4 regions of the Brevibacillus sp. FIR094 genome follow, and region 1 is predicted to be linked to each of the others. Evidence: riboswitches for the same ligand, from Rfam matches in the RefSeq annotation. Region 1 holds a riboswitch; each other region holds the start of a gene.
What was found. A riboswitch is a leader RNA that binds a small molecule or an ion and turns the genes downstream of it on or off. The one in region 1 is predicted to bind S-adenosylmethionine.

Region 1 (5,085 bases):
AGGGGACTGTAATGAGAACCGGATTGGCACCGATTGCGGCACCGACTGCACGAACAGCAGCAGGCTTTTCAATGATGTTCGCAATGTCGGTATACGATGCCGTTTGACCGTACGGGATTTGGCGCAGTGCCTCCCAGACTGCGAGCTGAAAAGGCGTTCCAGATAGGTCGCAATCCATGGAAAAATGCTCGCGCGTTCCCTGCAAATATTCCATCAGTTCTGTGGCAAAAGGCTGTAACCATTGGTCGTCTTGCACCAGTGAACTTTGTGGGCGATGCTTTTTAACCCAAGCTTCCAATTCAGCAAAAGGCTGGTTGACCGAGCCGACATAACAAAGTCCGGCAGTTGTTGCAGCCAAATAAATGGTCCAATCATTATGCGCAAGCATTGTCCAACGTACCATTTGATCCTTCCTTGTTTCCATTTCCATACGCCTCCTTCGAGCTGTGTACGCACAGTATACCTCCAGCACCTATTCTTCGTACGTTTTTGGGAGTGGATGCGCAAGATAACGAAACGATGCCCTCTACATTCCCATTGCTTTTATCCAGCGGCGGGAGTAAGGTAGGAGAAGATAGAGGAGGAAAGATACTAGTATGACTGATCAATTAACACATTTTAATGAACAAAATCGAGCACGGATGGTGGACGTATCTGAGAAGGACGTCACAAAACGGGTGGCTGTAGCCGAGAGCCAAATCAGTATGAAACCCGAAACACTCGCCCGAATCCGCGAAGGTCGAATCGAAAAGGGCGATGTACTCGCAGTAGCGCAGGTAGCAGGTGTCATGGCTGCCAAAAAGACGTGGGAAATCATCCCAATGTGTCATCCGCTGCCATTGACTGGCATCGACATACAATTTGCTTTTGTAGATGAAACGACGCTTGCGATTACAGGAGCCGTGAAGACGACAGGGAAAACAGGCGTCGAGATGGAGGCGTTGACCGCTGTTAGCGTAGCGGCTTTGACGGTGTATGACATGTGCAAAGCCATGGATAAAGAAATGATAATCGGTCCGACCAGTCTGCAATCCAAAACAGGCGGAAAAAGCGGCGATTTCCATCGGGGTGAGAAGTAAGCCATGAGGCAAAAGTGGGAATCCTATCCGAGCAGCATTCGTTTATTGACGATTGCTGCCGTCATTTTTTCTACCGGAATGGCGTGTATTTGGCCGCTAGTTACGATCTATATTCACAACCATCTCGGAAAGCCGCTGACTGTAGCCGGCTTCTTGTTGCTTTTAAATCAAGGCGCATTCCTGATCGGGAGTATTGTCGGCGGGATGATGTTTGACCGCTGGGGTAAAATGCGCACCATTGTTGTCGGCTCCATCGGCGGAATACTTATTTCGGTTTGTTTAGGAGTTACACAAGATTTTACCGTATATGTCGTACTGTTATTATTGAATGGACTTTTTTATGGATCCCTTTCTCCCGTTATGAATGCGCTGGCAGTGGTTTTATGGCCAGAGGGCGGCCGTAAAGGAATCAATCTGATTTACGTTTCCCTCAATGTGGGTGTAGCTGCCGGTTCTGCTTTAGGCGGCTTCTTAGCAAGTGTTTCGTTTGCGTGGACGTTTTTCGGAAATGCGATCTCACAAGTAATTGTACTGACGATGTTCATGCTCATTTTGCCTCGTCAGTTAAAACTTGCAGAGCAAAAACGTCAATTGCAGACGACTACTCCCGAACAAGCAGAGGGAGAGCTTCTACGAGAACCACAGAAAGAGACCAAGGTCGTATGGGGAGCATTGCTGCTATTATGCGGGGGGCTATTAATTAGCTGGATTGTCTATGTACAATGGACAACGGTGCTGTCGGCCTACATGCAATCCCTTGGCATTTCACTACGTCAATACAGTCTGTTGTGGACGCTGAACGGCGGTTTGATCCTGTTTGGTCAGCCATTGATTGCGTGGGTCATTCGAAGCTTTGCCCGTACGTTAAAAGCACAAATGCTCTTGGGCGCTTATATCTTTGCCTTGTCGATGTTGATTCTGTCGCAATCAACGGTTTATGCAGGCTTTGTGGCAGGCATGTTCATCATGACGCTGGGAGAAATGCTCGTGTGGCCAGCGGTGCCGGCAGTAGCTGCACAGTTTACGCCAGAGGGACGAGAAGGCTTCATTCAAGGTCTGATAGCAGGGACTGGATCAGCAGGGCGGATGCTCGGACCACTGCTCGGCGCCTTCATTTTCCAATCGTTTCATGCGCAGGGATTATTGTTCGTAATGGCAGGCTTGTGTCTGTTGTCTGTCGCATTCTTTGCCTTCCACACATCTTTTCAAAAAAGAAGGCATCAGGTACCCGTACAGAATCAAGTATCTTGACACGGTTTACGTGCTCAAGTAGTATGATATAGACGAAAAAACAGTATATTCCGTGTGTTTGACTTATTCAGAGAGGTGGAGGGACTGGCCCTATGAAGCCCGGCAGCGGATCTGTTCCATGTGATGGACAGATGCTGTGCCAATTCCAGCAGGATTTTTTCCTGACAGATAAGGACGTGACCAAGCTGATCTCCCCCTTTTTCTGTATGGAAAAAGGGGGTTTTATTGTATTGGGCCCAAGAAAGGAATGGAAGAAAGATGCGCATTCAACCCTCCGACATGATTGATCGACTCCCTACCCAGTTTTTTGCGACCCTGGTGGCAAAAGTAAACAAGGTCATTGCGCAAGGCCATGACGTCATTAACCTGGGGCAGGGCAATCCTGATTTGCCGACACCGCCACACATTATTGAAGAATTACAGGCGCAAGCGGCACAACCACTCCATCACAAATATCCGCCTTTTCAGGGACGCGTGGAACTGAAGCAGGCAGTGAAACATTGGTATAAGCAAGAATTTGATGTGGACCTCGATCCGGAGGAAGAAGTAGCGATATTGTTCGGCAGCAAAACCGGACTCGTAGAGATTTGCCAAGTCCTGATGAACGCAGGCGATGTTGCACTGGTTCCAGACCCAGGTTATCCGGATTATTGGTCGGGGGTTGCAGTCGTAAATGGACGGATGGTCATGATGCCATTGAAGGCGGAAAATGACTTTTTGCCAGACTACAGCCAGCTCTCCCAAGCTGATTTGGATCGAGCGAAACTGATGTTTCTCAACTATCCGAACAATCCGACAGCAGTCAACGCACCACTCGAGTTTTATGAGGAAACCATTCGTTTTGCTCGAAAACATGAAATCGTCGTCTGCCACGACTTCGCCTACGGGGCGATCAGCTATGACGGGAAAAAGCCAGTCAGCTTCATGCAGGTTCCGGGTGCAAAAGAAGTGGGTGTAGAATTTTATACCTTGTCCAAAACGTACAACATGGCAGGCTGGCGTGTCGGTGCTATGGTAGGAAATCGCGAGCTGGTTCGTCTGATTAACCTCATTCAGGACCATTATTTCGTCAGTCTGTTCGGAGCGGTACAGATGGCGGCAGCCAAAGCGATGACGGAGTCACAGCAGTGCGTTCGCGATCTCGTCGCTGTCTACGAAAGCCGCCGCAATGCCTTGTACTCCAATCTGCATCGGATTGGCTGGCAGGCACCACCATCTCAAGGTTCGTTTTTTGCTTGGCTTCCTGTTCCAAGTGGCTTCACATCCGTGGAGTTCTCTGACCTGCTTTTGGAAAAAGCGCATGTCGTTGTAGCGCCAGGAAATGGCTTTGGTCCGACAGGTGAGGGCTATGTGCGAGCGGCTTTGCTATCAAATGAAGATCGTCTCGCGGAAGCGGTTCAGCGAATTGAGCGGTTGGGGTTATTTACGAAAACAAAATAAAGGCGAGGTAATTTGGCCACACTACCATAGAAATGGAGTGTGGCTTTTTTATTCTAGAATAAAAATCATTCTCATTATTGACAGATAATGATTTTCATTATACGATGACATTGTTAATGATAATTAGTCTCAGCGAGAGCGGGAGGGTACCATGCGCTATCAGATTAACGGTTACACGGATATGTATACGGTGATCGCCAACGAGCGGAAAATCGGCGGAGCCATTGAAGCAGGCCAGATTCGTCTGCGGACGGGAGAAGTTTACGCCAATGCTGTTCTCACTCGTTTGGAAATGTCAGGTGCGCATTTTTGCTCGATCGGATTTGTTACGGAAGAAGGCAAAAGACTGATTGTCCATGTGAATGATATCAGCATGATCGCTGATGCTCGTCACGTCAACGTTTGTGAGCTTACGAATGAATGCATGAGAGTAGAGAAATCCGCAGAGAGACTGAAGCGATTGAAGCGTCTCTGTGAACTGAATGAAGGTAGCTGTACGCCGACCTTCCAAGAAGAGGCATTGCTGTTGGCAAGTGATATTGGCATGGAAGAAGCGTCCACGCATGTAGACCTCTCTTTCCTCCCACACACAGAGAAACCGCGTGTGTTCCGCATCGCCTAGGAAAATATAGCCCATACATATGGACTCCTTTTCGTTTGAGACGAAGAGGGGTTTTTTGCATGCAGTGTGTCAAGACTAACGATTGAACAACCGCTCGACATAGTCAAAACCTATCCGCTCATAGCTAGCAAGGATTGGACTTACGCTGTGGACAGTGATAAAACAAGGATAAGCAAAATCAAGGGGGAACGGAACATGGAGTACTCATTTTCAAAATCTGTCGAAGCACTATCCTCCTCGGCTGTCCGGGAAATCTTGAAGCTGACCCAAGGCAATCAAGTGCTCTCGCTCGCAGGTGGACTGCCAGCAGAGGATTCTTTTCCAATAGCAGAGATGCGTGAAGCATTCAATCGCGCATTCGAACAAGGAGCAAAAGCTCTGCAGTACGGATTAACTGATGGATACTTGCCGCTTCGTGAGTGGATTGCATCCCGCATGAAGCAAAAGCATATGAACGTCGGTGTAGATAATATGATCATCACAACGGGCTCTCAGCAAGCAGTAGACTTGTTGTGTCGTGTATATTTAGACGAAGGCGATGTTGTTCTTGTTGAAAACCCTACTTATTTGGCGGCCGTTCAGTTATTTCAATTCCGGGGAATCAAAGCGATCCCTGTAGACGGTGATGCTGATGGGATGGATTTGGACGATCTGGCGAAAAAAATTGCCCAGTATCGCCCGAAAATGGTGTAC
Region 2 (5,085 bases), on a different contig from region 1:
GAGAGTTGATCGGTTATCTCTTGCAAGCTCAGTTCCTTTTCCGCGAGCATTTTGACCATACGCAGCCTCTGCTCATCTCCGAGTGCTTTTAAGGCTTGCACCAGTGAAGGGGGTGGCTGATTAGGATCTACAGCATCGTGCAAATTTTCGTCGGCAACAGGGTAATAAAAAATTTTCGTCCCGACAGCATCGGCCTGTACGGTCCACGGGCGATAGATCGCTTGTGGGATCAGCAGTACGCGTGTCACGGCAGGCTCAGGGAGGTAGCTCGCTCCCGTCGCATACTCCACCAAGGCTTCCGGGTTGAGCTTTCCTAGCTTGCTTTGCTTTTGCGACCAATCCCGTTCTAGCATGCGACCAATTTCTTCCTCATGCGGCTTGATGTGAGTGGTATACCAGCCTTCCATCAATCCGAGAATATGACTCCGCAGCTCTTCTGCATCAACGGAAGTAATATGTCCGATATACGCTTCAAAAAAGAGGTGCGCGCGGCACGCTTCCTGTAAAGCTGCGCAATCATCCTTGCTACCTTGTGCAGCCTTCCGACGCGCTTCCTGCATACTTTCACCTAGATAAGGGAGGGCCTCGTATCGGAGCTGTTCTGTTGAGAGCTCTCTGACATACGAGAGAAATGAATCCAGATCAGCGAAAGGGCAAAGATCGAGCAGTTGCAAAAGCGTCTTCCACGTGTTGTGCTCCTTCGCATAGTCGACCTCTTGTCGTACAAAAGGCGAAAGCTCGTCCAACAGTTGACGCCAATAGGCAGAAGGGTGTTCCATCGTGTGATGCAATTGATCGTAGGTAGCGGCAGCGATTCCCAAGGCAGCTTCGAATAAGGGAGAATAGGAAATCTCCACGCGATACGTTGTTCGTTCACTTCCGATATTCAAAACTTTCACGTCTATCCATCCTTCCAAAAATTTCATCTATGCTTGTATTTTATAAAAATAGAATTTTAAATTCAATATTTTTCGAACGGAAATCAAAAAAGAAAGAAGGGCCACGCAGCTCAAAAAAGAGGTAGCGCGATCCTTCTTCATTTGGAGGCATAGTATGCTCAAGTGTCCTGGTGAAATCTATCAACCCACCGTGGACAATTGCAACGCACGCTGCAGTGCTTGCTCCAGATCAGAGAGGATATCGTCGATCGATTCTGTACCGACGGAGAGGCGAATAAGTCCCGGGGTCACTCCGGCTGCTGCCTGCTCTTCTTCCGTCATCTGCTGATGTGTTGTGCTAGCTGGATGAATGATGAGTGACTTGGAGTCCCCGACATTTGCGAGATGGGAGAACAGCTTCACGGACTCGATCAACGTTTTTCCTGCCTCAACGCCACCGCGAATTCCAAAGGTCAGGATCGCGCCAGCACCTTTTGGCAAATACTTTTGTGCCAAATCATGCTGGGAATCTGACTCTAGTCCCGGATAACTCACCCACTCTACGGCAGAGTGATTAGTGAGGAATTGGGCTACTGCCAAGGCGTTCTGGCTATGCCGCTCAATGCGCAGATGCAGTGTTTCTAATCCTTGCAGGAACAAGAAAGAATTGATCGGGGCGACAGCCGCTCCAATATCGCGCTGGAGCTGGACGCGCGCCTTGATAATATAGGCGAGTGGGCCAACTGCCTCTGTATAGACGACGCCATGGTAGCTTGGGTCTGGTGTAGTCAGACCTGGGAATTTTCCGCTGTTCCAGTCGAATTTTCCAGAGTCTACAATAATACCGCCAATTGCTGTTCCGTGGCCGCCGATGAATTTGGTGGTGGAATGCACGACAATATCGGCCCCGTGCTCAAAAGGACGGCACAAAATCGGAGTCGCGAAAGTGTTGTCCACGATCAACGGCACGCCGTTTTCGTGGGCAATATTGGCGATCGCCTCAATATCAGCGACATCAATGCGGGGATTACCGATCGTCTCGCAAAACACGGCTTTTGTCTTTTCATTGATATAGGCACGGAAATTTTCCGGATTGGATTGATCAGCAAAATGAACCTTGATACCGAGGCGGGGAAGAGTGTGGGCAAACAGGTTGTAGGTACCGCCGTAGAGACTGCTGGAAGCGACGATCTCGTCTCCTGCATGTGCAATATTTAAGATGGCGAATGTAATGGCAGCTTGCCCGGATGCGGTCGCTAATGCACCAACACCACCTTCGAGCAGGGCAACACGCTTCTCAAACACATCCTGCGTCGGATTCATGATACGTGTATAGATGTTCCCAAACTCTTTTAAACCAAACAGGTTGGCTGCATGCTCCGTATCACGGAAAACGTAGGAGGTCGTCTGATAGATCGGAACAGCACGTGAGCCTGTTACAGGGTCAACCTCCTGCCCACCGTGTACCGCAAGTGTTTCTGGCTTCCATTGTTGTTGATCGGACATGTCCATCTCTCCTTTTCCTATAGGAAATCGGCAAAAAAAAACGGAGCATTCTCCTGAGAAGAAGAAGGCTCCGATCATGCACGGGCTTGTGTTCATCTCTCAGAATCACTGGATTCTGCAGGAATTGGCACCATGCAGCTAGTCTGCTGGTTGCCGGGTTTCGTAGGGCCTGTCCCTCCACCGCTCTTGATGAGAAAAGTTGTTGTCGTAATTGTATGAAAATAAAACCTTGCTGTCAATGTAGAATATGCAGTTATCAGGGAGGTTTTTATGTATATGTGGATGAATGGCGTTTCACTCATGCCATTAATTTGTAACGCTTTTGCCTCAAGCTGTTCACATCCCGTGTGGCTACTGTCGCAGCGAAATAGGAGATAATGGTAGAAAATAGGGAGCATGGATGCAGGGTGAAGCCAAGTGCTCTTCACGTTAGAAAAGTAAAAAAGCGTGTGATATCATGGAGGTGGTTACAACTGATCTGATCGTACATATAGGAGGATAAATAGCGATGAGCCATGGAGTAAAGGAAATGACACCACAAGAGCTGTTGGAAAAGCTGGAAGCCAAAGAGGAACTGCAAGTCATTGATGTACGTGAGGTCGATGAGTGGAATGCAGGTCACATCAAAGAGGCACAGCTGATCCCACTCGGCTTTTTGCCACATCGTATCGATGAGCTGGATAAGAACATTCCGATTGTGATGGTTTGCCGTAGTGGTGCCAGAAGCCATAATGCTACAGCGTATTTGAGTGCCCAAGGATATGACGTGGCGAATATGGTTGGTGGCATGCTCGCATGGCCAGGTGAAGTCGAACAGTAAGAAGTCATAGAAACAGTGTGAATGCCTCCCGTGTGTAAGCAGGAGGCATCACGCATGGGACAAGCAGGGAGGAAGCAACCCGTGAGTGAAGGAACACAATTGCAACAGGAATCTGGGATGAAAAAACATTGGTTTCCTGTGTTAGCTGGTATTATCATTTTGGCTATCGTCGGAGTATTTGGTTATAAGTACATGACACAAGAGAAGATCGAAGTGTTGAAGCCCATCGCGGACTTCACCTTAGACAACAGTAACGGAACAACCTATACATTTAATGAAAGTGCTGGTAAGGTACGACTGGTTGAGTTTATGTTTACCAAATGCCCGGATATTTGTCCGGCGACCACGTACAACATGGCTAAGCTGCAAGATCAGTTGAAGGAAAAGGGACTGTTCGGAGACAAAGTAGAGTTTGTTTCCATTTCCTTTGACCCTGATAACGATACGCCGGAAGTCTTGCAGGAGTACGCAGCCAAGTTCAAGGCAGATCAGAGCGGCTGGAAGTTCCTGCGCGGGGACGCTCAGGCTATAGAGAAAGTGACGAAGGATTTTGGTCTGATGGTGATTAAGCAGCCAGATGGTTCTTATGCCCATACGGCTCGCATGTTCCTTGTGGATGGAGATGGAAACATGCGCCGCGCGTACGGGATGGCAGCTGACATGGACATGGAAGTCATGATGAAAGAGATGGAACAGCTCGCTGACTAGCGGGTCTCCTCATAGGAGATGTTTACGACTTCTTCTGTCTGATTTACGAATTCAATATGAACGAGTAACGCCCACCTGCGATTGCCTTTTTGAAGCAAGAGCTTAAACGTCTCTTCCGACGTGGTGGGCGTTTTTTGTTTTCGTCCGACGTGCAGGTAGTCGACAATTTGAGCGTTTGGATATCGCTTCATCGTTTCCTGCATCGCGAGCCTGCCCCATTTTGCATAGGGAGGCTGGGCATAGGCAGGGAATGTCTGAAAGATGAGCAGGAAAAGTACGGTGGAGAGAAGGGGCATCATGTTCCGATAACGAAATAGGCGGTGAATGGCTTGCACTTGCTAATCCCTCTCCTTTTCGAAATGGTTTGCCATGTATTTTGAAGACTTTTCGGAATATCATTCGTAGAAAATAATGACAATGAAGTACGGGAGGTTTTCGATGCATTACTTGCTCATTCCCTTATTTGGCCTTCCTGTTTTGGTGGGGGTTCTTGCGGCCATTTTCCAAAAGCCTCCTTTCTGGAAAAAATGGGGGCCCACGATTGCTTCAGCCATATTGATTTACGGAGGCTGCTTCGCTGCGAATGTACATTGGCAAATGAAGTATGGCATTCCCGTGTTACCCACGGAGTCCGACTTGGAGCTATTTTTATACTTTTGTATCCTGTTGGTGTTTGTTTGTATCCTTCTGTATATTGGCTTTTTCATCACGATGAGAAAACAGTTTTGGAAAATGAACCTCGTTTTTCTATGCACAGCCTTTGGTTTGTTTAGCTTTTTTGCTGCTGCCTTTTTAGGCATGGGACCCTTTTTGAAAAAAGCGGAGTACGTCACCGTCGTACAAAAAGCAAAAGACAAGTGGAAAGCGGCGAAGATGGACAATGAGAAGCCCATTGATCTCGCCATCGTTTACAGTAGACAGGACTGTACCAAAAATTGTGCAGGGTATCCGTATACAAGTCTGATCCTGGTACGGAATCAGTCGGATCAGCCGTTGGAGATTGAGTTGAAACTGCGGTTACAAAACAAAAGTGGCGCCGTATTAAAAGAAATCGAAGCCGTACCACTAAAGCTCTCTTCTGGAGAAATTACGGAGGTATGGACGAGCGATTCCTATGCAAAGGACGACTTCTGGGCGAGAGCCAGTGTCGTTACCGCTGAAAGAGTTGCTGAT
Region 3 (5,085 bases), on a different contig from region 1:
AAGAAAAAGGAATTAAAAGTAAAAGGAATTGTCAAGCAGGGGGCAGACAAAGTAACTGTCACCTATAATGGCGTGAAAAAAGACGCAAACGTGAAGAAGCTGTGGGATGGCGTAGGCAGCTTCACGGTTTCAGTAAAGGATGTACAAGCAGCAAAAGATCAAAAAGCCTTGATCGAGGTTTACGAGGATGGCAAGAAGGTTGATTCCGAATCCGTTCAGGTAGAAATCGTCAACGCTCCTGACAAGGATCAAGCGACCGTATATGCCATCAAGGCGACTGCTGTAAACAATCCTGCCGCCAAGTCCATACAGGTGAAGGGGACAGTAAGCGGCTGGAATAAAAAGGACGATACTGAACTATTTGTGATCGCTCCTGACGGGAAGAAAAAAGAGATGAAACCAAATGACAAAGGCGAGTTTTCGCTGACATTGTCGTACAAGAATCATTCCTTTAGTGCCAAAACAATTCAAGTCGAATTGTATGAAGACGATAAGCTGGTTAAGAAAACTGACGTTGCATTAAGCACAAAAGTCATTGTCGAGCCTGTGAAGCCAACAGACGAGGATAAAGACGAAGATGATGACAAAAAGAAAAAAGAAAAAGGGAAGCAGAAAGATAAGCATCCCAATGGCAACGCGTATGGTTATTGGAAAAAGCACGACAAACATCATGATGACGATGATGACCAGGGCGATGACGATCGTAACGACGACAGAGACTAGTCGCTAACGTTAAGGCCGCTGCTTGTAAGTCTCGACGTACTCCACCAATTGTCTGATGTAATCCCCCAGAATGGGGATGGAAAGAAATTGCGTCAAGAGAGAGCCGAGGAATGCCAATACGATAGCAGTACCAATAGTCAACCCCAGACCCCGGGCAAGACCTGCGAGGAAATTGATCCAGAGCAGCTTGCGCGGGGCTGTGTAATTTTGAATCACATCTGCTAGTCGGATATCTTCCAGGAACATCGCAATTTTATGCATCCGCTCATTTACCTTCCGAACTTCCTGAAGCTCTTCAAGAACTTGATCAATTTGCTGCATAAGGCGGTCTGTAGGCGACAAGCTGTCCATCCCCTTCCATCATTCGGTATCGTTACCTACCAGTCTAGGGAAAAAGACAACCAGAATCAAGGTGGAGAGGAAACGTTTGCCTATCAGCTAGGCGAAGGGTAAAATGAACGTACAAAACGTTTGTTAGGAGGCTTTGAAATGGCTGAAACTGTTTCCCAATCTCTTTCCGAAGATTTATTCAAGCTCTTGCAAAAGGAGCGTTTTGTTACCTTGGGCACAGTAGACCATGAGTCAGGGGCACCATCGCTCAGCTCCTTGTCCTGGACGTATGCTGTCAGCGCCGATACGATTCGTTTTGCCGTAGATAATCGCTCACGTATTTTGGCTAATATTGCGAAGGAACCGCAAGTTGTCCTGCATTTGATCGGTGCCGGCTCGTCTTTTGCTATTAATGGTCGTGCTTTCGTCAAAACAGACCGACTGGAAGGAGTTCCGCTCAAGCTGGCCATGGCAGAAATCAAAATTGAGGCCGTTCGTGATATTATGTTTTACGGTTCCCGTATTTCCGTAGAACCACAATATGAAAAGACGTATGACAAAAACGCAGCAGCGAAGCTGGACAATCAAGTTATGACCGCCTTGAAAGATGCAAATTAACATGTGGAAATAAATTGTTGACAAGAATCCTGCCGATCCTTTAGTATTAGGGTCAATCAAATTGAATAGCAATCTTCTTATCCAGAGCGGCGGAGGGACTGGCCCGATGATGCCCGGCAACCAATCACCTGTATTTTAACAGGGAGATAATGGTGCTAATTCCTGCAGAGTTATCAAACTCTGAAAGATGAGAAGGATTTGCTTACGGTGACGTAAACAAAGCCTTCTTTCAGAGGAAAGGGGGCTTTTTTGATGCCCTCGTACACTATTGGAGGGAGAGAAACAGACATGAAATTGGAAACGAAATTGATTCAGGCGGGAGTAGGCAGAGACGAAAAAACAGGGGCGGTGAGCTTTCCTGTTTACTATGCAACGGCTTATCGCCATCCTGCCTTGGGCCAGAGCACTGGATATGATTATACGCGCACCGCTAATCCTACTCGCACCATTCTGGAGGAGACCATCGCTGAAGCGGAATCAGGAGATGCAGGATTCGCTTGCGCCTCAGGAATGGCTGCTGTTCATACCGTTATGGGCTTGTTTTCCCAAGGGGATCATCTGATCGTTTCACTCGATCTGTACGGAGGAACCTATCGATTGTTCGAGCAAGTGCTCTCTCGCTATGGTTTGACGTTTTCGTATGTAGATTTGCGTGACATTGGTGCACTCAAAAATGCGATTCGCCCAGATACAAAGGCGATCTTCGTCGAGACACCAACCAATCCGCTCATGCAGATTACGGATATTCGAGCAGTAACGCAATTGGCGAAACAGCACGGTCTCCTTACGATTGTAGACAACACATTCTTAACCCCGTATTGTCAACGCCCACTAGAGCTTGGTGCAGATATCGTCTTACATAGTGCAACCAAGTATTTGGCAGGACATAACGATGTGCTGGCTGGTCTCATCGTAACAAAAGGGGAAGAGTTGTCGGAAAAAATCCGGTTTTTGCACAATTCAATCGGTGCTGTGCTCGGACCACAAGATTGCTGGCTTCTCGTTCGCGGGATGAAAACATTGGCACTGCGGATGGAGCGTCACCAATCCAATGCCTTGATTGTAGCGGAAAAGCTGCGTGAGCATCCGGCAGTGGCGGAGGTATTTTATCCAGGTCTGCCAGAGCATCCGGGGCATGAAATACAGGTGAATCAAGCGACTGGGCATAGTGGGATGGTATCGTTCCGGGTACGCGATGTAGAGCAGGTGGGATTGTTCCTGCAAAATCTGCAAATCGTATCCTTTGCGGAAAGTCTGGGTGGTGTCGAGTCATTGTGTACGTATCCGGCGACGCAGACTCACGCCGATATCCCGCAAGAAGTCAGAGAGCATGTCGGTGTTTGTGATCGATTGTTGCGACTGTCGGTTGGCATCGAGCATCCAGATGATGTCGTAGCCGATTTGTTTCAGGCATTGAATGCTAGTTTGGTCGTAGGGGGGAGTGTACGATGAATTTTGCAACCAAGATCCTCCACGGTTCGACTTGCATTGACCCGTTCACAGGTGCGTCGTCGGTTCCGATTTATCAAGCTTCGACGTTTCATCAGGCAGATATCGATCAGCCAGGAACATTCGATTATGCCAGATCAGGCAATCCAACGAGGCAGGCTTTGGAGGAAGCCATTGCGTCTCTGGAGGGGGGCGCACGCGGTTTCGCATTCTCATCTGGCATGGCTGCCATTTCCAGCGTGTTCATGCTGTTTTCAGCCGGAGACCATGTTGTAGTGGCGGAAGATGTATACGGTGGCACGTTTCGGTTTTTGACCAAGGTATTGTCGAGAATGGGCATCTCCGTTACATTCGTGGATGCAACAAATACAGAAGCTGTTCGTGCGGCCATTACACCGGTGACGAAAGGGATTTACCTGGAGACCCCCTCCAATCCCACCTTAAAGGTGACAGATATTGCAGCGGTTTCTCGTATCGCGAAGGAGTACGGCTTGCTGGTCATTGTCGATAATACATTCCTTACCCCGTATTACCAGCGGCCATTGGAACTTGGTGCAGATGTGGTCATTCATAGTGCAACGAAGTTTATCGGAGGGCATAGCGACGTCGTGGCAGGTCTGGCCGTGACCAGAGAGGCTGCGTTAGGGGAGCAGCTCTATTTTATCCAGAATGGCATGGGAGCGATATTGGGTGTGCAGGACTGCTGGCTGGTGATGCGTGGTCTCAAAACATTGAAAGCCCGACTGGATGTCAGCACGAAAACAGCCGCGAGCTTGGCTGACTGGTTGTCATCGCATCCACAAGTAAGCCGCGTTTACTATACAGGACTGGAGGATCATCCTGGTCATCTGATTCAAACACAACAAGCGACTGGTCATGGGGCAGTTCTTTCTTTTGACGTAGGGAACCGTGATCGAGCAAAAGCGTTGTTTGATCGTGTGAAATTGCCGATTGTGGCTGTCAGCCTCGGGGCAGTGGAAACGATTCTCTCCTATCCGGCTACGATGTCACATGCAGCGATGCCTGCTGAGGAAAGGGCTGCAAGGGGAATTACAGATGGTTTGATCCGGTTGTCAGCTGGTTTAGAGGATTACGAGGACTTGGTGGCAGATTTGAAGCAAGCTTTGGATCATTTGCCATCTGAAGCACCCATCCATAAAGAAAAAGAGGTATTCTCCCGGGCTTAAATCCGGGGGATACCTCTTTTCTTTTAAGGCGTTCCTGTACGATTTGCATTGATTTTGTTTTGTCCTTGCGGCTCTTTGTGCATGCGTTTTTCTTTTACTTGAGAAGGGGTTTCTTCTCGAGGCTGCACACTGCGCGGCAGTTGGGGAATGATCCGACCTACGATATCCGCTAACTCTTCCGTAACACCGGCAACAGGATGGCCGCGACGAATATCATCTCTCATTTCTCGTAACCGCTGTACGATGGCAGGGTCTGCAGTTACGACAGCATTTGCTCCTTGAGGGTCTTCTTTCAGAGCTTCCGCAACCGTGTACTTAATGACGCCAACTTCAGGGCGATCCAGATTCGGATCCACAGTAATACCGACTACCGCATATTTGCCTAAGACCACTGCAGTGGCGCTGTGTACCCTTTTCACACGTGTTGCTAGTTGGGCGAGACGATCAGCAGTGGCTTGGGAAGATTGATTGTAAGCAGGCTCAGGAGCTGTTTGCTGAACGCGCTGAGTATGAGTGGCATGCTTCGGCTGTTGTGTAGCCTGATTCGCCGGGGGTTTATTGCCCGACATACATGCTGTAAGCAACAAGCTAAAACCGAGGCAGTAGATCATGATCCGTTTCACAGGCATTCTCCCTTTCCCAGTATTGCCTTCCTTCGTGAGGAGGGCAGGGTTACAAGTATTTTGTTCTGGGCTGCCCATTTTCATTCTGCCAATGGGTCGTCTATCTCTGTCGACCTGAACATAGACTGTAGTACATCACGTCGCCGCACTTGAGC
Region 4 (5,085 bases), on a different contig from region 1:
GCTGTCATACGAATAAAGAGAGACACCAGGGGAGACTCCTGGTGTTTTGTTTTGCATAATGCCTTCCCAGAAATTGCATAGTAAAGAATGAGGGGAGGGACAAATGTGGAAGGATTCGGAGAAAGCATGGTCGTCATCGGGCGTGTCTGTACGATTATTCCTTTATTACTGCTGGTCACCTTGTTCATGGGCAAGCGCTCGATTGGGGAGCTGCCTGTTTTTGACTTTATCATCATTATTACATTGGGATCAGTGGCAGGGGCTGACATTGCAGAGCCGGATGTCCGTCACATATCGATCGCATTGGCGATTGTGACGTTGGGTATCTTGCAACGAGTCGTATCGCAGTTGTCCATTGTCTTTCGCTGGTTTGGCAGAATGGTTACATTTGAACCGACCGTCATTTTCTACAACGGAGCTTTTCATGTCAAAAACTTGAAAAAAATCCGCTACTCGCTCGATAATGTCCTTCATATGCTTCGTGAAAAAGACATTTTTGACCTGGCAGAGATTGATTTGGCCATTATCGAGGCGAACGGTCGGTTGACTGTGCTCAAAAAAGTTGAGCAGCAGTTCGTAACGAAACAGGATGTAAACATCCAGACTTCCTCTTCGGGAATGTCGTTGCCTGTCATTGTGGAAGGCAAGATTTATCCGGATGTGCTGTCATACCGGAACCGTGATGAGCAATGGCTTGTGCACGAATTGAAGAAAAAGGGGATCGCGTCCGAACAAGTCTTTCTCGCAACGATCAATCGCAAAAATGAATTGCAGTTCTCCTTGAAAAACGAAAAAGAACCACAAGTACCTCCGTTGCATCATTAGCTATCGAAATGGAAAAAGGCACAGTCCCTCTGCAAAAACTGCAAGAAGTTACTGTGCCTTATACGGGAGCATAATGGTGAACTTGGTTCCTACTCGTGGTTTGCTTGATACATTGACAGTTCCGCCAATCGCATGAATGACATGATAGGAATACGTCAATCCAAGACCGGTTCCAGTTGTTTTCGTAGAAAAATAAATCGTTCCGAGACGGCTGATCTGTCCTGCATCCATGCCGACACCGTTATCTTTGATGACCAACAGTGCTTTGTTTCGCTCGATGAGCAAGTCCAGGGAGACTTTTCCGTCCGAAATATCCGAGCATGCCTCGATGGCATTTTTGATGAAATTCACCAACACTTGCTTGAACTCGTCTGGATTGGCCTTGATCGTCACAGGTCTCTCAAAGTCTTGCAGCGTAAGCTCCACGTTATGCATATTAGCAAAGGGGAGCATCACTTCGCGGATGGCATGCAGATGCTCGCTAACATTAATGATTTCATGCCGTTCCTTGAGCGGCTTGGAAATCGCAAGGTATTCGGTCAAAATGGCTTCTGTCCGTTGGACTTCGTCGAGACTGATGCGTATGTATTGATCGGTTTTTACCAAATTCTCCGGGGATTCCTGTATTAATTTCAAGAAGCCTTTGACAGCTGTCAGCGGATTGCGAACCTCGTGTGCGAGCGATGCAGCAACATGGCTCATCGTCTGGATTTTTTCGTTTTGCGCGTGGCGAATAAACAGCTCCTTATCCGAAACGCATTTGCTGAAAAGCGACATTAATAACCAGAGGCCGAAAAAGTTCTGAATAGGAATCACTATGGTGTAGTAAACGAGGTGTTGAGTTACATACGTGGGAAAAAAGTAATAAGTAGTCCCTAAAGCAACCGTAGAAAAAATCGCACTCGTCATAAAAAGATACAGTGTTTTTCGATAACTGGCTTTGTAGTGTCGATATAAAAAGAGTGACAAGACAAAATTGACTGTAAGGATCAGCAGCGCAACCCATGTTCCTTCTCCACCCAAATAGTACCGATAAACCAAGGCTTCAATCAAAAGGAGCAAGGCAATCTCGATTCCGCCATAAACCAGTCCGAAAAGAATGATGACATGTCGGATATCAAAAAACATGCCATTCGTGACACTCGGGGCGAAGGTCATCGCGAGAAACATGCAGGCTGAGCTAATGATGACAATAAAGGAACGGCTGTAGTTCCTCATTTTGTCACGGTAATAGATGTTGAAAAACACAAACGGGATAATGGCGAAAAACCATTGAAGTATAACTTCTTTTAATAGACTCATGTAGCATCCCCATCGCAAATATTTGCTAGGCTTGTATCAATCTACGATAATTCGACAAGACACAACAAAATCCCTCTTGTTGTACACAAGAAACTGGAATATTTATCAAGAAAATTCTTTCGGTAAACCTAGTTGACAGATAGGTAATTGCCAGATTATATTCTGTATATACTTATACAAACGTTTTGAAAATAGAAACTACTCTTATCAAGAGAAGGCTGAGGGAATGGCCCTATGAAGCCCGGCAACCTAGCACGAGAGATTGTGTTCTTTCGAGCCAAGGTGCTAACTCCAACAGGTAGAATACCTGACAGATAAGAGGCGAGAATCTTGTCGATTTTTGTCCTCTTTCTCTGTGAAAGAGGATTTTTTGCATGTATCATCTGTTTTCAAAGAGAAAAAGGGGGAACATTTGCGATGAAAAAGAAACTGGGATTACTGACTTCACTTGTTGTGGCTGCGTCCGTACTCGTTACAGCATGCGGCGGAGGAACAAGCACCGGAACCGGTAGCACGAACAAGCCGGGTGGAGAGAACGCGAAGAGAATCGCATTAATCATGCGTCAAAACGTAGGGACGTTCTCCGCTCAATACATTAATGGCGTGAAGACAGAGGTGGAGAAAAACGGCGGTGAGTTGACCGTATTCAACGCAGATACCGATCTGGCAAAAATGGCGTCCAACCTCGATGCGGCTGTGAACCAAAAGTTTGATGGCATTCTGATCGACCATGGAACGGCAGAAGCGTTGCAGCAGGGCACGCAAAAGGCCGTGGATAAAAAAATCCCGGTCGTCCTGTTTGATACAGACATCAACATTCCGGGTGTGCCAGTTGTGGCGCAGGATGACAACAAGTTGGCAGAGCTGAGCCTAGAGAAGCTGGCGGCAGATACAAATGGCAAAGGCAACATCGTAAAAATTTGGGTAGCTGGCTTTGCGCCTATGGAAAAACGCCAAGTGACGTATGAAGCTTTCCAGAAGAAATACCCGGACTTGAAAGAGATTGCGGCATTCGGTTCTGCTACCAACAATACGGCACTCGATACACAAACGCAGATGGAAGCGATCTTGAAAAAGTATCCCAACAAAGGCGACATCACAGCAGTATGGGCAGCTTGGGATGAATTTGCCAAAGGGGCGACACGTGCTATCCAGCAAGCAGGTCGTACGGAAATCAAAGTATACTCCATCGATTTGAGCGATGAGGATCTGCAAATGATCCAGGCGGAAAACTCTCCGTGGACAGCGACGGCAGCAGTAGACCCATCCAATATCGGACGCATTCATGCCCAAACCGTGTTCCAAAAAATCAAAGGCGAGCAAGTGCCAGACAACGTGAAGCTGAATCCAGTGCTGGTGAAACAGGAAGACCTGCCGAAGGATAAGAAAGTAACGATGGGCGACCTGTCCCAATACGTACAAGATTGGGGCAAGTAAGAACCAAATTGGCTTTTCCCGTTGATCTGTATCCCGTCAACGGGATTTTTCCTTATAGGGGTTGGAATACGCAGGTAAACAGGAGGTGTGAAAAATGTCCACATTGCAGATGAAAGGGATGGCGAAGCAGTTTTCTGGGGTTCCTGCCCTGCGATCCGTCGATTTTGAGGTGCGCGCTGGAGAGGTTCATGCACTCCTCGGTGCCAATGGCGCGGGAAAGAGTACCCTGATGAAAATTCTCACGGGAGCATACCAGGCAGATGGCGGTGCGATCACCATCGATGGACAGGCCGTGTCGATTCAATCTCCGCAGGACGCCAAAGCACAGGGCATTCAATGTGTCTATCAGGAAGTGGACACCGCCTTGATCCCGTATTTGAGCGTTGCCGAAAACATATTGACGGGCCAGCTCGTCCAGGCGAAAACCAAGGGACTGATCAACTGGCAGAGCCTGTACAACGAATCGAAGCAGATTTTACAAAACCTCGGCTTCTCCATTCCAGTGAAGATGCTCGTCGAAGAATGTACGCTGTCGGAAAAACAATTGATTTTGATAGCACGGGCTACCGTTCAAAAGGCGAAGTACGTCATTTTCGATGAACCGACAGCGCCGTTGAGCACGAAGGAGAGCGAGCGGCTGTTTCAAATCATTGCGCAGTTGAAAAAAGCTGGAGTCGGGATCATTTATATCTCCCACAGGTTGCCGGAAATCTTTGAAATCTGTGATCGGATCACCATCATGCGCGATGGACAGCATGTTGTGACCACAGACACGGCGAAGACTAACATGGATGAAGTGATTGCGAACATGCTGGGCAAAAGCTTTGACGAGGAGTTCCCGAAGCTGGAAGTGCCGATTGGCGAAACGATTTTTGAGGCGTCAGGCGTGGCTGGTGGCAAAGTACGCGGAGTCGACCTGGAGGTTCACGAGGGAGAGATTGTGGGTGTCGTTGGTCTGGTTGGGGCAGGGAAGACTGAGCTCGCCCGATTGCTCTTCGGTGCGGATGAGGCAAAAGCCGGTGCCATTCGATTGCACGGAACACGTATCCAACTGCGCTCGCCAAAAGACGCCGTCGATGCAGGAATCGTACTCGTCCCGGAGGAAAGGCGCAAAGAAGGAATTTTCGTAGAAGAGTCCGTGCAGAACAACCTGTCTGTCGCCTCGTTGAAAAAGAAGTCCTGGCTCGGTTTTATCAAAAGAGGGGCGGAAGCGGCTAACGCAAGAGAGCTCGTGCAGCGCCTTGGTGTAAAAACAGCCGATATCAAGCAGCTGGTCGGTTTCCTCAGTGGCGGAAACCAGCAAAAAGTGGCTATCGGCAAATGGCTGGATACAAACGCTCACCTCTTTATGTTTGACGAGCCGACAAAAGGGGTGGATATCGGTGCGAAAAGCGATATTTACCGCGTGATCGGAAATCTTGCCGAGCAGAAAAAGGGTGTCCTGTATTTCTCCTGTGAGTTTCAGGAAGTCATCGGGATCGCAGACCGAATTCTCGTCATGTTCGAGGGCAAGATCGTGAA

Region 2: it holds a riboswitch for S-adenosylmethionine, as region 1 does, so the genes downstream of both, ACQ5DJ_RS25155 (homocysteine synthase) here and ACQ5DJ_RS24085 (pyridoxal phosphate-dependent aminotransferase) in region 1, are expected to answer to the same signal.
Region 3: it holds a riboswitch for S-adenosylmethionine, as region 1 does, so the genes downstream of both, ACQ5DJ_RS19065 (aminotransferase class I/II-fold pyridoxal phosphate-dependent enzyme) here and ACQ5DJ_RS24085 (pyridoxal phosphate-dependent aminotransferase) in region 1, are expected to answer to the same signal.
Region 4: it holds a riboswitch for S-adenosylmethionine, as region 1 does, so the genes downstream of both, ACQ5DJ_RS00440 (sugar ABC transporter substrate-binding protein) here and ACQ5DJ_RS24085 (pyridoxal phosphate-dependent aminotransferase) in region 1, are expected to answer to the same signal.

What each region holds. Positions count from the first base shown of each region.
Region 1 is NZ_JBEAES010000034.1:36,314-41,398, reverse strand. It holds gene ACQ5DJ_RS24100 (methylated-DNA--[protein]-cysteine S-methyltransferase) at 1-424, opposite strand, end outside; gene moaC (cyclic pyranopterin monophosphate synthase MoaC) at 597-1,079, shown strand; gene ACQ5DJ_RS24090 (MFS transporter) at 1,083-2,330, shown strand; SAM riboswitch class I at 2,391-2,505, shown strand; gene ACQ5DJ_RS24085 (pyridoxal phosphate-dependent aminotransferase) at 2,589-3,770, shown strand; gene ACQ5DJ_RS24080 (hypothetical protein) at 3,922-4,392, shown strand; gene ACQ5DJ_RS24075 (PLP-dependent aminotransferase family protein) at 4,588-5,085, shown strand, end outside.
Region 2 is NZ_JBEAES010000038.1:31,388-36,472, forward strand. It holds gene ACQ5DJ_RS25150 (ArsR family transcriptional regulator) at 1-899, opposite strand, end outside; gene ACQ5DJ_RS25155 (homocysteine synthase) at 1,080-2,384, opposite strand; SAM riboswitch class I at 2,474-2,580, opposite strand; gene ACQ5DJ_RS25160 (rhodanese-like domain-containing protein) at 2,893-3,204, shown strand; gene ACQ5DJ_RS25165 (SCO family protein) at 3,286-3,912, shown strand; gene ACQ5DJ_RS25170 (YqzG/YhdC family protein) at 3,909-4,247, opposite strand; gene ACQ5DJ_RS25175 (hypothetical protein) at 4,351-5,085, shown strand, end outside.
Region 3 is NZ_JBEAES010000021.1:39,078-44,162, forward strand. It holds gene ACQ5DJ_RS19050 (hypothetical protein) at 1-723, shown strand, start outside; gene ACQ5DJ_RS19055 (DUF5665 domain-containing protein) at 733-1,074, opposite strand; gene ACQ5DJ_RS19060 (pyridoxamine 5'-phosphate oxidase family protein) at 1,213-1,671, shown strand; SAM riboswitch class I at 1,746-1,865, shown strand; gene ACQ5DJ_RS19065 (aminotransferase class I/II-fold pyridoxal phosphate-dependent enzyme) at 1,960-3,123, shown strand; gene ACQ5DJ_RS19070 (trans-sulfuration enzyme family protein) at 3,120-4,307, shown strand; gene ACQ5DJ_RS19075 (YhcN/YlaJ family sporulation lipoprotein) at 4,331-4,936, opposite strand.
Region 4 is NZ_JBEAES010000001.1:84,947-90,031, reverse strand. It holds gene ACQ5DJ_RS00455 (hypothetical protein) at 1-16, shown strand, start outside; gene ACQ5DJ_RS00450 (DUF421 domain-containing protein) at 106-825, shown strand; gene ACQ5DJ_RS00445 (ATP-binding protein) at 874-2,127, opposite strand; SAM riboswitch class I at 2,329-2,448, shown strand; gene ACQ5DJ_RS00440 (sugar ABC transporter substrate-binding protein) at 2,545-3,564, shown strand; gene ACQ5DJ_RS00435 (sugar ABC transporter ATP-binding protein) at 3,659-5,085, shown strand, end outside.